DNA from 3 places in the Streptomyces sp. NPDC044704 genome. Region 2 is predicted to be linked to each of the others. Evidence: riboswitches for the same ligand, from Rfam matches in the RefSeq annotation. Region 2 holds a riboswitch; each other region holds the start of a gene.

Region 1 (5,036 bases), on a different contig from region 2:
CCTTCTCGTCGCGGAGGTGTTCGAGGCGCTTGCGCGCGTCGAGCGCGGCCCGCCGCTGGTCCGCGATCTCCGAGCGCTGGGACACGTACTGGCGCATCGGATACGCGAGGGCGACGACCAGGGTACAGAGGACGAGGACCAGCAGTGCGGCCCGGCCGGTGAGCCGGCTGCGGCGGACCTGCCGGCGCGACTGCGACCGGTAGACGTGGGCGGCGGTCCGCTCGCCGAGCTGCTTGAGCCTGGTAGCCGTCGAGAAGGTGGAGAACCGATCCCGGTTCCCGGCCATGGTCCCGCCTCCCCTGGTGCGCACTACGCAATACGTCCCCGCACACGGTACGGGACCGAGTGCGGGGACGTACGGAGGCCAGCGCCGTGAGGCGGTGATTAGCCCTTGAAGCGCGGGAACGCGGAGCGCCCGGCGTACACCGCGGCGTCGTCGAGGATCTCCTCGATGCGCAGCAGCTGGTTGTACTTGGCGACGCGGTCCGAGCGGGCCGGGGCGCCGGTCTTGATCTGGCCGCAGTTCACGGCGACGGCGAGGTCGGCGATGGTGACGTCCTCGGTCTCGCCGGAGCGGTGCGACATCATGCACTTGAAGCCGTTGCGCTGGGCCATCTCGACGGCGTCGAGGGTCTCGGTCAGCGAACCGATCTGGTTCACCTTCACGAGCAGGGCGTTCGCGGAGCCCTCCTCGATGCCGCGGGCGAGGCGCTCGGGGTTGGTGACGAAGAGGTCGTCGCCGACGATCTGGACCTTGGTGCCCAGCTTGTCGGTGAGGGTCTTCCAGCCGGCCCAGTCGTCCTCGTACAGCGGGTCCTCGATGGAGACCATCGGGTACGCGGAGACGAGCTCCTCGTAGTACTCGGTCATCTCGGCGGCCGAGCGGGACTGGCCCTCGAACTCGTACTTGCCGTCCTTGTAGAACTCGGACGCGGCGACGTCGAGCGCGAGCGCGATGTCCTTGCCCGGGACGTAGCCGGCCTGCTTGATGGCCTCGACGATGAGGTCGAGCGCGGCGCGGTTGGACTCCAGGTTCGGGGCGAAGCCGCCCTCGTCACCGAGACCGGTGGAGAGGCCCTTGGTGTGCAGGACCTTCTTGAGGGTGTGGTAGACCTCGGCACCCCAGCGCAGCGCCTCGGAGAAGGACTCCGCGCCGATCGGGGCGATCATGAACTCCTGGATGTCCACGTTGGAGTCGGCGTGCGACCCACCGTTGAGGATGTTCATCATCGGAACGGGCAGCAGGTGCGCGTTCGGGCCGCCGAGGTAACGGAAGAGCGGCAGGTCCGAGGCCTCGGACGCGGCGTGCGCGACGGCCAGGGAGACGCCGAGGATGGCGTTGGCGCCGAGGGAGCCCTTGTTGTCGGTGGCGTCCAGGTCGAACATGGCCTGGTCGATCAGGCGCTGCTCGGTGGCGTCGTAGCCGACGAGCTCCGGGCCGATCTGCTCGATGACGGCGAGGACGGCCTTCTCGACACCCTTGCCGAAGTAACGGTTGGGGTCACCGTCACGGAGCTCGATGGCCTCGAAGGCACCGGTGGAGGCGCCGGACGGAACTGCAGCACGGCCGGTGCTGCCATCGTCGAGGCCCACCTCGACCTCGACCGTGGGGTTGCCTCGGGAGTCCAGGATTTCCCGGGCTACGACGACGTCGATGGACGGCACGAGCATCTCCTTCTGGGATGTGACGCTGGGTGTGCGGTGGCGTGTCAGGCCGTGGGATGGCCTTGCCGCCTAGAGCCTAACCGGCTCCGGGCACTCGGTCGGCCGACCGCCCGGGTCCTGGGACGAAAAAGGGCCCGAATACCCCTGTTCCAGGACATAGGTCTCTTGATCAATTCGAGTTCGGCCCGTCGGGGCCGCCCGGATCGGTCCGGAAGCGGGCCGGGAACGGGCCGGAAACGGCCCCGGACACGCCACCGCCCGGCGCGTGGGGGGATACGCGCCGGGCGGGGGGATGCTGCGGGTGGATCAGGTGACGCGGTGTTGCGCCGGAGTTCAGCTGAGCTTCAGCTTCTGGCCCGGGAAGATCAGGTCCGCGTCCTTGACGATGTCCTTGTTCAGCTCGAAGAGCTTCTCCCAGCCGCCCTTGACGCCGTTCGCCTGGGCGATGGTGCCGAGGGTGTCGCCGGCCTTGACCTCGTAGGAGCCGTTGCCCGTCTTCGGGGCCTCGGTCTTGGGGGCCTGCGGCTTGGCGGCCGGGGTCTCGACGCGCTCGGAGCGGGAGACGGGGGCCTCGGTGCGCTTCGGCTCGGCCTTCGGGGTGGCCGGCTTCGCGGGCTTGGCCGGCGTGGCCGGCTTCGCGGGGGCGGGCTTCGCCGGCTTGGTCTCGGGCTTCGGCTTGGCGGGGGTGGTCGATCCGCCGCCGTTGTACGAGGAGTTGGAGAGGCCGACGCCGCAGTGCGGCCAGGCGCCCTTGCCCTGGCCCTTGAGGACCTTCTCGGCGATGGCTATCTGCTGGGCCTTGCTGGCCTGGTTGGCCTGCGCGGCGTACGCCTTGCCGCCGTAGCCGGCCCAGGTGGAGGCCGAGAACTGCAGACCGCCGTAGTAGCCGTTGCCCGTGTTGATGGCCCAGTTGCCACCGGACTCGCACTGCGCGACCTTGTCCCACTCGGACGCGGTGGCGGCGCTGGCGGTACCGGCGGCCATCAGGGGGGCCGCGACGGCGACACCGGCGACACCGGCGAGCGTGACGATGCGGACGGCCTTGGAGCCGCGACGGTGCTTGCCCTTGCCGGAAAGCAGCATGGATTTCTCCTCACCGACGCCTTCGAGGTGAGCTGTCGGGTTCGGGCTGATGAGTTGCCCGGTCACGTGTCGAGCACGTGGCTTAACCCCAAGCCGGTACGCGGCCGTCTCTCAACGGCCTTTCCCGGCGCCTACCTTGGTTCCCCCGCTCCTGCCTTCGGCGCTTGCGCGACGACTGTTCCCCCCGTCCGCCGGCAGGATTCGGCGATGCGGTCGAAGGAGCCCGCGGTGGCGAGCGACTCAGAAGGTAGACAGGTCTCTCCCCGATGTTCAACGTGCGATATCGGGGAGAAACCGGCCTACTTGCATTCCTCAAAAGCACGTTTGTGCAGGTGAGGGGTGGGTTTGGGGAAGTTCCGGAACGAGACACGCCAGTTGACCGGAAGAGACGCATGTCTCACTTGCCGATAACGGACATTCAGCTCTTTCCGGATGACCGAACTGCCCCTATTCCTTGGTTAGATCCAGGTTCTGACCGGGCTTGATGAGGTCCGCGTCCTTACCGATGACCTGCTCGTTGGCCTTGTAGAGCTCGTTCCAGCCCCCCTTGAGCCCCTTGGCGTCCGCGATCGCGGTGAGACTGTCGCCGGGCTTCACGGTGTACGAGGGGTCCGACGTGGCGTCAGAGACGGTCTGCACCTCGATGGCGGCCGGGCCGCGGTGCTTGCCGCCGCCGTCGGCCGTGCCGGAGGGCGAGCTCGTGGGCGAGGTCGTGGGCGAGGGCGTGGCACCCGGGGTGAGCGGGGCCGTGGGGGCCGTCGGGTCCACCGGGGTGGTGGGGGTGGCCGGGGCCGACGGGTCCGCCGGGGCGGTCGGGGCCGTGGTGGGCGGAGCCGTGGTCGGCGGCACGGTCGCGGGCGGGACCGCCGGACCGGTGGACGGCGCCGGGGCGTCGGGCTCGGGCATGACGGGCAGTCCGCTGGTGGGGCCCAGCGGGTAGTCCGGCAGGCCGGTCGGCGGGGCCGTGGGGCCCTGCGGGGACGGGGTCGGGGCCCCGAAGTCGATCGGGGCGTCGGAGCCGGTGACGGGCACCGAGTCGTCCATCCGGGTCGGGGTGGGGGCGACGGGTCCGGCGGGCTTGGGGTCGCCCGGGTCCACGGCGGCGGCCGGACCCTGCTGAGTCAGGCCGGCCGAGGCGGCGCACAGCGGCCATGCCTGGGGGCCCTGGGAGGCCAGCACCCGTTCGCCCACGGCGATCTGCTGGGAGCGGCTGGCGAGGTCCGGACGCTCGGCGTAGGCGAGTCCGCCCGCGTTCTTCCACTGCTCCTGCGTGAACTGGAGCCCGCCGTAGGCGCCGCTGCCGTAGTTCGCGCTCCAGCTGCCGCCGCTCTCGCAGTCGGCGACCTTGTCCCAGGTGGCCGTTTCGGCCGCGCTCGCGTTCGTGGCGGCGAGCAGGGGCAGGGCGAGTGCGGAGCCGGTGACTCCGGCGGTGACGACCAGGGCGGGTACCTGGCGGGGGCGTCTGTGGCGGCCGTTCCCGGAACGCATGAGGCTGCACCTTTCGCATAACGGCGGGGTAACGGCAGAACCTAGCGGCCTTCGAACGATTGTCACAAGTTCGGCTGGTGACTGACGTGGGATCAGACGGACTTCCGGCGGGCCTCAGTTGTTTCGGGGTGTGAAGCGGACCGGAAGCGTGCGCAGGCCACGCATGATGAGTCCGCCGCGCCAGCGCAGGTCCGTAGGGGGAACGGCAAGTTCCAGATCCGGCAGACGCGTCAGCAAAGTCGCGAGCGCGGTCTGTCCTTCGAGACGGGCGAGCGGAGCACCGAGGCAGTAGTGGATCCCGTGGCCGTACCCGAGGTGTTGGTTGTCACTCCGGGACAGGTCCAGGGTGTCCGGATCGGCGAACCGCTCGGGGTCGCGGTCGGCCGCCGCGAGGACGACCAGTACCGGGTCGCCGGCCGCGATCTCCTGGCCGCCGAGGGTCAGCGGGCCGGTGGCGAAGCGCCAGGTCGCCAGCTCCACCGGGCCGTCGTAGCGCAGGAGTTCCTCCACCCCGGTCTCCAGCAGGGCGCTCTCGCCCGCCGCGAGGGAGGCCTGGAGGCGCTCGCGCTGCTCCGGGTTCATGAAGAGGGAGTGGACCCCGTTGCCGATGAGGTTCACGGTCGTCTCGAAGCCGGCGAACAGCAGGATGAACGCCATCGCCGTGGCCTCGGCCTCGGTGAGGTGGTCCCCGTGGTCGCTCGCCCGGATCAGGTCGGAGATGAGGTCATTGCCCAGATCATCCCGTTTGCGGTGGATGAGTTCCCCGAGGTAGGTGCGCATCTGCTTGACCGAGCGGGCGA
Region 2 (5,036 bases):
CCGCAGGGCGCGCAGCCGGGGACGCAGGGGAAGGGAGCCGGTCAAGGCGCCTCCTGAAGAGGGTGCGGGTCGGGGTGGCACGGTAGTACGTACACGACCTTCCAACGCGCACCGGCCCGCGAGGATTCCGCCCCGCCGGAGCCGGGGCCGGGATCCCGGCCCCGGCAGGTCCTACAGCGGCAGCAGGTCGGGGCGCTTGGCCTCGACGTGGTCGCCGGAGGACTCCCCGCGCAGTCGCCGTCCGATCCAGGGCACGAGGTGCTCGCGCGCCCACTGGATGTTGTCGCGGGTGACGTCCACCGATCCGCGCGGCGGCGTCGGCGGCCACGGCTGGTCCGGGTCGGCCGGCACCGCGTAGCCGAGCACCTGCGCGGCGCGCAGCGCGACGCGGGTGTGCCCCTCGGGAGAGAGGTGCAGCCGGTCGCCGTCCCAGGCCCGCCGGTCCTGCACGGAGCGCAGCGACCACAGGTCGAGGACCGGGCAGTCGTAGCGGTCGGCGATGGCGCGCACGTGTGCGCTGTACGTGGCCACCTTGCCCCGGAGGTGCTTGAGCACCGGTACGCCCCGGGTGTCGAAACCGGTCGTGATCATGACGAGGCCCACGGAGCCGGTGAGGTCGGCCACGGCCGCCTCGAACCGCGCCGCCACGTCGTCCGGGTCGCTGCCGGGACGGATGATGTCGTTGCCGCCCGCGCAGAAGGTCACGAGGTCCGGCGCGAGGGCCTTGGCCCTGGGCACCTGGTCGGCCACGATCTGGTCGAGGATCTTCCCCCGCACGGCCAGATTCGCGTAACGGAAGTCGTGTTCGTCGCGCTGATCGGCGAGGAGTACGGCGAGCCGGTCCGCCCAGCCGAGATAGGAATCCCCGGGTCCCGGGTCCCCCACGCCTTCGGTGAAGCTGTCCCCGATCGCCGCGTACGAGCCGATGGTCTTGAGTGTCGTCGTCGTCGCTGCCACGGGAACACATCCTTCACCGCCGCAACCAACCTACGCCAACGTAATGAGGGGTTGACGGACCGTGATCTATACCACGCGGGAGATAAGGAATAAGTACACGTGGGGCCGGGACCCCCCTCGGGTCCCGGCCCCACGCGCGTCCGTGTCCGGCGGCGGCTGCCGTCAGAGGCTGACGCCCTTCGACCGGAGGTAGGCCAGCGGGTCGATGTCCGAGCCGTAGGAAGGACCGGTGCGGATCTCGAAGTGGAGGTGCGGGCCGGTCACGTTGCCGGTCGCGCCGGAGAGGCCGACGCGCTGGCCGGCGGTGACGGTCTGCCCGGCCGAGACGGACAGCGAGGAGAGGTGCGCGTACTGGGAGTACTTGCCGTCGGCGTGCTTGATGACGACCTCGTTGCCGTACGAACCGCCGGAGCCGGCGGAGACGACGGTGCCCGCGCCGACGGCCTTGACGGTGGTGCCGGTGCTCGCCATGAAGTCGACGCCGGTGTGGTAGCCGGAGGACCACATGCTGCCGCCCATGCGGTACGCGGTGGAGACGCCGCCGCCGACGGGCGCCACGAATCCGGCGCTCTTCGAGGGCGCGGACTGCTCGGCCTGCCCGGCGGCGGGGGCCTTCTGTTCCGGCGCGGACTTCTTGGGCGCCTTGGCGCGGGCGGAGGAGTCCTCGCCGGACGCCGCAGGACGGCTCGAGGAGCGCTCGGTCTTGGCGGGGCGGTCACCGGAGCCCGCCTCGGAGCCGGAGCCCTGCGCCGAAGCCGGGGGCGCCGCCTGCTCCTTCGCGGGGGCCGGCGCGCCGGACTTCGCGCCCGGGGCGCCGAGGGTCAGCTTCAGACCGGGGTGGATGAGGGAGGGGTCGGCGCCGACCGCCTCGCGGTTGTCGGCGTAGAGCTGCTCCCAGCCGCCGGTGAGGTGACGCTCGGCGGCGATCTTCGACAGGTAGTCGCCGGAGACGACCGTGTAGACCGTCGGCGCGGCGGCGGGAGCCGCGGCCGGTGCGGCCTGGACGGCGGCCGGAGCCTGCGGGGCCTGCGCGGGGACGGCGGCCGGGGCCGTCGAGGGGGCCGCGGCCTGGGCGCCGGTGGCACCCATCAGCGGCAGCGCGAGGGCCGCGCCGCCGGTGCCCGCGGCGGCGAAACCACGTGACATGGAGCGGGACTTCGGGCGGCGGTGCTTACCCTTTCCGGGCATGGCGAATTCCTCTCCGTCGCCTGCGAGGTGAGCTGTCGGGTTCGGACTGGAGATGTCCGGCCGTGCACGTCGGGGACGTGTCCGGCTTCACCCCGAGCCGTCCCGGAAGAAGGATCCGGTCCGGCGGCCTACCTGGTTCCCCCGCTCCTGCCGCGCGCGTCGATAGTCGGGTGCGGTTCCCGGGCGGCGGCAGGATTAGGCGGTCCACCCGGATCGGTCGTGAAGGTAATCGAGCGGGTCCGCAGGCAACAAGCCGCGAATTCCCTGACGGAATCGCAGGTATGAGGGACCGACGGAATTCCGGTCACCCTCTGTCCATTCCGAACCACCAACAACGGCCCTGGCATGGGAATTCGGATTTCGCGATCGGGCACAGACGGTCACCGTATGATCTGGCTCACGGGGCCTGGCGCGATCTCGCCTCCACGTATGGCAAGTTGTTCCCAACCGGCGTAATTCGGACACCCCAGCGACGCGGAGGAGTACCCGTGACCCAGCAGATACCCCAGCCCCTTCCGGCGCGGCCCGAACCTGAACCGGAGCTGACGGGAGTGCGTAATTTCCGTGACGTGGGCGGGTTGCCGACCGTCGACGGACGGAGGGTCAGGTCGGGACGACTCTTCCGAAGCGGACATCTCGCGCATGCCACCGAAACCGGAGCAGAGTTCCTCGCTTCGCTCGGCCTCCACACCGTCTTCGACTTCCGCAACCGCGCCGATCACGCCTTGGAGGGGCCGGACGTGGTGCTGCCGGGGGTGCGCTACGTGAACATCCCGCTGTCCGATCCGGCCGACGGACGGGAGTTCTGGAAGATGGTCCGCGACGGCGACCTGGCCCAGCTGCGGTCCGTGCTCGGCGAGGGCAGGGCGGCCGCCCGCATGGCGAACTCGTACCGCACGATGATCCGTACGCGCACCGCGGAGCACGGCCGGGTCGTGCACGCCCTCGCCGAGGACAGCGTGCCGGCGCTGATGCACTGCGCGGCGGGCAAGGACCGGGCCGGCCTGTCGATCGCCGTCACGCTGCTGGCCCTCGGCGTCGAGCGCGGGGCGATCGTGGCGGACTACCTGGAGTCGAACGCCCCGCACCGCCGCTACCGGGTGCGCCGGGGCAGCGACGCGGCCGAGGCCCGCTCGCCCGAGGTGATGGAGCTGCTGGCGCCGCTCTTCGACGCGCGCGCCGAGTACCTGGAGGCGGCGTACGCCACCATCGAGGAGGAGTGGGGCGGGGTGGACCGCTACCTCGCCGAGGGTCTCGGGCTCGCGCCCGAGACCCTGTTCCGGCTGCGGGAGCGGCTGCTGGAACCGTAGGGGGTGACCGGCGGGCTGTCAGCGGTTGCCGACGGCCTGCTTCACCAGCGTCCGGCCGAAGTCCCACATGAGGGAGCCCCCGCCGTGCGCCTCGTCCATGACCTCGCGGAAGGCCCCGACGAACCGGTCCACGTCCCGCTCGTCCACGATCAGCGGCGGGATGAGCTTGATGACCTCCAGGTGGTCTCCGGAGACCTGGGTGAGGATCCGGTGCTTGCGCAGCAGCGGCACCACGACCATCTGCGCGAACAGCCCCTTGCGGGCCGCCTGGAGCATCGCCCAGCGGCTGCGCAGGCCGAGCGAGGAGGGCCGGCCGAACTCGATGCCGATCATCAGCCCGCGCCCGCGCACCTCGTGCAGCAGCTCGTACTCGTCCACGAGCGCGGCGAGCCGCCCGCGCAACAGGTCGCCCATGGCCCGCGCGTTGGCGGTCAGCTGCTCGTCGTCCATGACGCTCAGCACCGCCAGGCCCGCCGCCATCGCCTGCGCGTTGGACCCGAAGCTCGCCGAGTGGACGAGCACGCGGTCCATCGACGAGTACACGCGCTGGAAGATCCAGTCCTTGCCCAGGGTCGCGCCGACCGGCACGTAGCCGCCCGACAGGGCCTTGGCCACGCACACCAGATCGGGCTCGACGCCCGGCTCGTGTTGGTACGCGTAGAAATCACCGGTCCGGCCGAGGCCGGTCTGCACCTCGTCGGCGATCAGCAGCGCCTTGTGGCGGTGGAGCAGCTCCTGTGCGGCGCGCAGGAATCCGGGGGGCGCGGCGAGCACCCCCTTGCCCTGGACCGGCTCCACGACGAGGGCCGCCACGTCGCCCCGCCGCAGCTCGCGCCCGAGGGCGTCCAGGTCCCCGAGGGCGATCTTGGTGTCGGGCAGCAGCGGGGCGAAGCCGTCCCGGAACCCGGCTTCGCCGTTGACCGAGAGCGAGCCGGTGGTGAGCCCGTGGAAGGCGTGGTCGCAGTAGAGGATCCTGGGCCGGCCGGTGGCGTACCGGGCGAACTTCAGGGCCGTCTCCACCGCCTCGGTGCCGCTGTTGCCGAAGAAGACCCGGTCCAGGTGCGGGCTGTACGAGAGCAGCTTCTCGGCGAGCAGACCGGGCAGCGGCTGGCAGTCGAACCGGGTCAGGTCGGCGAGCTGGGCGTCCAGGACGTCGTGCAGGGCCCGGCGGACGACCGGGTGGTGCCGGCCCAGGCCCATGACCCCGAAGCCTGCCAGCATGTCGAGGTAGTCGTTGCCCTCGGCGTCCCAGAAGTGGGCCCCCTCGGCACGTACGTACACCTTGTCGAAGCCGATGGTGTGCAGCATGCGGGGCAGCTGGTGGTTGAGGTGGCGGGAGTGCAGCTCGTAGCGCTCGCCCCCGCGCTCGGCGAGCAGGGCGCCGAGGTCGAAGCCCCCGCCGCCCCCCTGCCCGGCGGTCATGACGAGGCGCCCCGGTTGCCGCCGATCGTCTCCCGGGCCGCGCGCAGGGACTCCTTGAGGGAGCCCATGGTGGCGAGGACGGCGGTGGGCTCGTAGCCGCAGTGCGCCATGCAGTTCGCGCAGCGCGGGTCCTTGCCGCGGCCGTACTTGCTCCAGTCG
Region 3 (5,036 bases), on a different contig from region 2:
CTCGCCTGGGTCGAGAAGTACTTCGGCAGCATCCCCTCGCACGACGGCAAGCAGCCGCCGCGCGACGGCTCCCTGCCCGAGGTGATGGGCGGCCAGCTCCGCGAGGAGATCGTCGAGGAGGTCCCGGCGCGCGCGCTGATGGCCGCCTACCGCCTTCCGCACGACGGCAGCCGCGAGTGCGACGCCGCCGACGTGGCGCTGACCATCCTGGGCGGCGGCGAGTCCTCCCGCCTCCACAACCGCCTGGTACGCCGCGACCAGAGCGCCGTGGCGGCCGGATTCGGCATGCTGCGCCTCGCCGGCGCGCCCTCGCTGGGCTGGCTGGACGTGAAGACCTCCAGCGGCGTCGAGGTGCCCGCCATCGAGGCGGCCGTGGACGAGGAGCTCGCGCGGTTCGCCGCCGAGGGCCCCACCGCCGAGGAGATGGAGCGCGCCCAGGCGCAGCTGGAGCGCGAGTGGCTGGACCGGCTGAGCACGGTGGCCGGCCGCGCCGACGAACTGTGCCGCTTCGCGGTGCTGTTCGGCGACCCGCAGCTGGCGCTGACCGCCGTCCAGCGCGTCCTCGACGTCACCGCCGAGGAGGTGCAGGCCGTGGCCGCGGCCAGACTGCGCCCCGACAACCGGGCGGTCCTGGTCTACGAGCCGCTGGCCGGGTCCGACGCCGACGAGAGCAACGAGAGCAACGAGAACGAAGGGGCGGAGCAGTGAGCGACACCGCAGCCGTCACGATGACCTTCCACCCGCAGCCGCAGCCCGGCGAGGCCAAGCCGTGGGCCTTCCCGGCCCCCGAGCGCGGCGCGCTGCCCAACGGCCTGACCGTGCTGCGCTGCCACCGTCCGGGCCAGCAGGTGGTGGCGGTCGAGGTCAACCTCGTGGCCCCGCTGGACGCCGAGCCCGAGGGCCTCGACGGGGTGGCCACCATCATGGCCCGCGCCCTGTCGGAGGGCACCGACAAGCACTCCGCCGAGGAGTTCGCCGCCGAGCTGGAGCGCTGCGGCGCCACGCTCGACGCGCACGCCGACCACCCCGGTCTGCGGGTCTCCCTGGAGGTCCCGGCCTCCCGCCTGCACAAGGCGCTGGGCCTGCTCGCCGAGGCGCTGCGCGCTCCCGCCTTCGCCGACAGCGAGGTGGACCGCCTGGTGCGCAATCGGCTCGACGAGATCCCGCACGAGCTGGCCAACCCGCAGCGCCGCGCGGCCAAGGAACTCTCCAAGGAGCTCTTCCCGGCCACCCTGCGCATGTCCCGGCCGCGCCAGGGCACCGAGGAGACGGTGGCCCGCATCGACTCCGGGGCCGTACGCGCCTTCTACGAGGCCCACGTGCGCCCGGCCACCGCCACCGCGGTGGTCGTCGGCGACCTGACCGGCATCGACCTGGACGCCGTCCTCGCCGACACCCTGGGCGGCTGGACCGGCGACACCGCCGAGCCCCGCCCGGTGCCGGCGGTGACCGCCGACGACACCGGCCGCGTGGTCATCGTCGACCGGCCCGGCGCGGTCCAGACGCAGCTGCTCATCGGCCGGATCGGCCCGGACCGCCACGACATCGTCTGGGCCCCGCAGGTGCTCGGCACGTACTGCCTCGGCGGCACCCTCACCTCCCGCCTGGACAAGGTGCTGCGCGAGGAGAAGGGCTACACCTACGGCGTCCGCGCCTTCGGGCAGGTGCTGCGCTCCACCGCCGACGGCAAGGGCGCCTCGATGCTCGCCATCAGCGGCTCGGTGGACACCCCGAACACCGGCCCGGCGCTGGAGGACCTCTGGAAGGTGCTGCGCACCCTCGCGGAGGGCGGCCTGACCGACGCCGAGCGGGACGTGGCGGTGCAGAACCTGGTGGGCGTGGCCCCGCTGAAGTTCGAGACGGCGTCCTCCGTGGCGGGCACGCTGGCCGACCAGGTCGAGCAGGAACTGCCGGACGACTACCAGGCCCGGCTGTACGCGCGGCTGGCCGAAACCGGTACGGCGGAGGCGACTTCGGCCGTCGTGCGCGCCTTCCCGGTGGACCGTCTCGTCACGATCCTGGTGGGCGACGCGGCGCAGATCGCGGAGCCCGTGCGGGCGCTGGGGATCGGCGCAGTGAGCGTCGTCACCAACTGACCAGTGCGTGACCGGGGATCGAGCGGCGGGCGACCGCCGCTCCACCGGTAACTGACCGATTCTCAAGGGGCTCTGATGGAATATCCATCGGAGCCCCTTTTGTCCGTTTAGTGGTGTGGTTGCTCGTATGCGGTGTGGCGTACGCAACAATTGGGCTCGTCTGTTTGGCGATCCACTGATGATCCGCCTAGCGTCGGCCCTGCTGTTCGTCAGTTGTGCCCGCCGCATCCGCGGCACCGGACAGTGATCGCCGAGTCCCCGTCAGGCGCGAGCCTGGGGAGCCGGGGACCCACAGTCCCTGGGGTGAATCGGACCGCCTCGCAAGAGGAGGCCCGTAGGAGACCTTCCTGCTCCGAACCCGTCAGCTAACCCGGTAGGCGAGAGGGAAGGAAAGGATCACCCCCTTCATGGCGTTTGGCAGTCGTCCCACCGGCTCCGGCAAGCACCGCGGCTCCAGCCGTCTGAGCCGCAAGACCGCCGGCTACGCCGGCATAGCCGCCCTCGCCACCACGGGCGTGGTCGGCACCCTGGCGGCCCCCGCCTTCGCCGCTGACAACTCGGGCCCCTCCATGGAGGACACCGGCCAGAACCCGGTCGTCGTCGCGGACGACCTCCAGGGCGACATCGAGGCCCAGGCCGCGTCCCAGATGCGTGACGCCGAGGCCGTCGCCGCCCAGGCGCAGGCCGCCGCCGACGCCAAGCAGCGCGCCGCAGAGGCCAAGCGCACCGCCGAGGCCGCGGAGGCCAAGGCGAAGTCCGAGCGTGAGGCCGCCGAGCGCGCCGCCCGCGAGGAGGCCCGCAAGCGCCTCAACACCTACGTCGCGCCCGTCGACGGCTCCTACGTCAGCACCTCGTACGGTGCGGGCGGCGCCATGTGGTCCTCCGGCAGCCACACGGGCATCGACTTCCACGCCTCCCTCGGCACCACGATCCGCGCGGTCGGCGCCGGCACGGTCGTCGAGGCCGGCAACGGCGGCGCGTACGGCAACAACGTCGTCATCCGCCACAACGACGGCACCTACACCCAGTACGGGCACATGTCCGCGCTGAGCGTCTCCGCCGGCCAGCAGGTGACCGCGGGCCAGCAGATCGGCCTCGCCGGCTCCACCGGCAACTCCAGCGGCGTGCACCTGCACTTCGAGGCCCGCACCGGCGCCCAGTACGGCTCGGACATCGACCCGGTCGCGTACCTGCGCAGCCACGGCGTGCGCCTCTGATCCACGCGGATCCGCGCGGCCCCGCACTCGCTCCACGAAGAAGACCCCGGCTCACCGAGCCGGGGTCTTCTTCGCGTTCCGCGGCGTGTCCCGCGTGGCGTGAATTGTTTCGGATTTCCGGCCGTCCTCGGAAATTATCGTGTGTTGCAATAGAGTCGCAGCACGGTCACGATTCCGGCGACGGCGCCGGCAGCCGAAATCACGCGGAGGTCCGGTCTTGCGTATTCCTGCGCACGCGGTATGCACAGCGATCCGCGACGATATCGTCTCCGGGTTCTTCGGGCCGGGCGGCCGGCTCACCGAGGAGGTGCTCGCCCGCCGCTACGGGGTCTCGCGCGTCCCGGTCCGCGAGGCGCTGCGCACCCTGGAGTCCGAGGGGTTCGTCACCACGCGCCGCCATGCGGGCGCCTGCGTCGCGGAGCCGACCGAACAGGAGGCCGCCGACCTCCTGGAGCTGCGGATGCTGCTGGAGCCCCTGGCGGCCTCCAGGGCCGCCCGCCGGCGTACGGAGGCCCACCTGAAGGTGCTGCGCGGACTGGTCCGGCTGGGCCAGGAGCGGGCCCGCAGGGGCCAGGGGGAGGATCTGCGGGACCTGGGGGCCTGGTTCCACGAGACGCTCGCCCAGGCCTCCGGCAGCCCGGGGCTGGTCTCGCTGCTGACCCAGACCCGGCGCAAGATCGCCTGGATGTACGCGGTGGAGGCCCCCGTGCGCCCCGTGGAGTCCTGGGCGGAGCACGGCGGGATCGTGGACGCCGTCGCGCGCGGGGACGCCGAGCGGGCCAGGGCCCTGACGGCGCAGCACGCGGCGCGCGCGGCCGAGGCCCATCGGCCGCGGGTGAGGACTCTGCAACCTGCCGTAAACATGTCGAGCGGCCGGCATTAACAAGAGCCGTATACAAAGGTGGCCGGATATTCGCGCGGCGCCGGACGGTTCACGGGTGCCGTGTATTCCGGCCTGTGCGGGCGAATGGAATTACGCAATTGAGGCGGACCGGTGCGGCCGTGCTTTTCCATGCGGCCGCTTTTCGGTATTCGCCCGGCCGGTCGAGCAAGTGCCGGCCGTACGAAGTGCCGGCCGTACGAAAACGAAGGAGCCGCAGTCCCCGGGATCACCGGGGGCTGCGGCTCCGCCGTTCGTACGGCTTGTCACCGGACCCGAAGGGTCAGACGGTCTCCGGGAGCTCCTCGAGGCCCTCGGCGACCAGCTTCGCGAGGCGGTCGAGCGCGGCGTCCGCGCCCTCGGCGTCGGAAGCGAGCACGATCTCCTCGCCGCCCTGGGCGCCCAGGCCCAGGACCGCCAGCATGGAAGCGGCGTTGACGGGGTCGCCGCCCGCCTTCGCGATGGTCACCGGGACGCCGGAAGCGGTCGTCGCACGGACGAAGATCGAGGCGGGACGAGCGTGCAGGCCCTCGGCCCAGCCGACGTTGACGCGGCGCTCTGCCATGGTGATGCCCTTCAGGTTCTTACGGTTGTCTAGACCAGTCTCTCACGGCACCCGGAATGCTCGGACCGACCTTCGGCCCCGATGCGCCGCCGTTCGACCCTCCCCAGCTTGCACTGGTTCGCCCCGGTGTGCCGCGTTCGCCGCGCACGTTCGTCCCACCCCCTCCGCAGGGCCCGTCCGCCCCTTAGGGTGACCCCATGACCACCGCGTCGGACCCCTCGTACCCGGCCCACTGGGAAGCGGACGTCGTGCTGCGCGACGGCGGCACTGCCCGCATC

What was found. A riboswitch is a leader RNA that binds a small molecule or an ion and turns the genes downstream of it on or off. The one in region 2 is predicted to bind cyclic di-AMP.
Region 1: linked by a shared signal. The riboswitch ahead of AC07B0_RS21785 (transglycosylase family protein) and the one ahead of AC07B0_RS36570 (LysM peptidoglycan-binding domain-containing M23 family metallopeptidase) in region 2 are both predicted to bind cyclic di-AMP.
Region 3: linked by a shared signal. The riboswitch ahead of AC07B0_RS30390 (M23 family metallopeptidase) and the one ahead of AC07B0_RS36570 (LysM peptidoglycan-binding domain-containing M23 family metallopeptidase) in region 2 are both predicted to bind cyclic di-AMP.

What each region holds. Positions count from the first base shown of each region.
Region 1 is NZ_JBWKGY010000008.1:244,293-249,328, reverse strand. It holds gene AC07B0_RS21795 (FtsB family cell division protein) at 1-286, opposite strand, end outside; gene eno (phosphopyruvate hydratase) at 385-1,671, opposite strand; gene AC07B0_RS21785 (transglycosylase family protein) at 1,999-2,748, opposite strand; cyclic di-AMP (ydaO/yuaA leader) riboswitch at 2,751-2,921, opposite strand; gene AC07B0_RS21780 (transglycosylase family protein) at 3,196-4,236, opposite strand; gene AC07B0_RS21775 (cytochrome P450 family protein) at 4,351-5,036, opposite strand, start outside.
Region 2 is NZ_JBWKGY010000027.1:13,937-18,972, forward strand. It holds gene AC07B0_RS36560 (MBL fold metallo-hydrolase) at 1-45, opposite strand, end outside; gene AC07B0_RS36565 (SGNH/GDSL hydrolase family protein) at 172-957, opposite strand; gene AC07B0_RS36570 (LysM peptidoglycan-binding domain-containing M23 family metallopeptidase) at 1,120-2,145, opposite strand; cyclic di-AMP (ydaO/yuaA leader) riboswitch at 2,150-2,317, opposite strand; gene AC07B0_RS36575 (tyrosine-protein phosphatase) at 2,634-3,455, shown strand; gene AC07B0_RS36580 (aspartate aminotransferase family protein) at 3,474-4,877, opposite strand; gene hpnH (adenosyl-hopene transferase HpnH) at 4,874-5,036, opposite strand, start outside.
Region 3 is NZ_JBWKGY010000016.1:52,647-57,682, reverse strand. It holds gene AC07B0_RS30400 (M16 family metallopeptidase) at 1-708, shown strand, start outside; gene AC07B0_RS30395 (M16 family metallopeptidase) at 729-2,096, shown strand; cyclic di-AMP (ydaO/yuaA leader) riboswitch at 2,335-2,491, shown strand; gene AC07B0_RS30390 (M23 family metallopeptidase) at 2,504-3,313, shown strand; gene AC07B0_RS30385 (GntR family transcriptional regulator) at 3,531-4,196, shown strand; gene AC07B0_RS30380 (HPr family phosphocarrier protein) at 4,477-4,758, opposite strand; gene AC07B0_RS30375 (bifunctional acetate--CoA ligase family protein/GNAT family N-acetyltransferase) at 4,956-5,036, shown strand, end outside.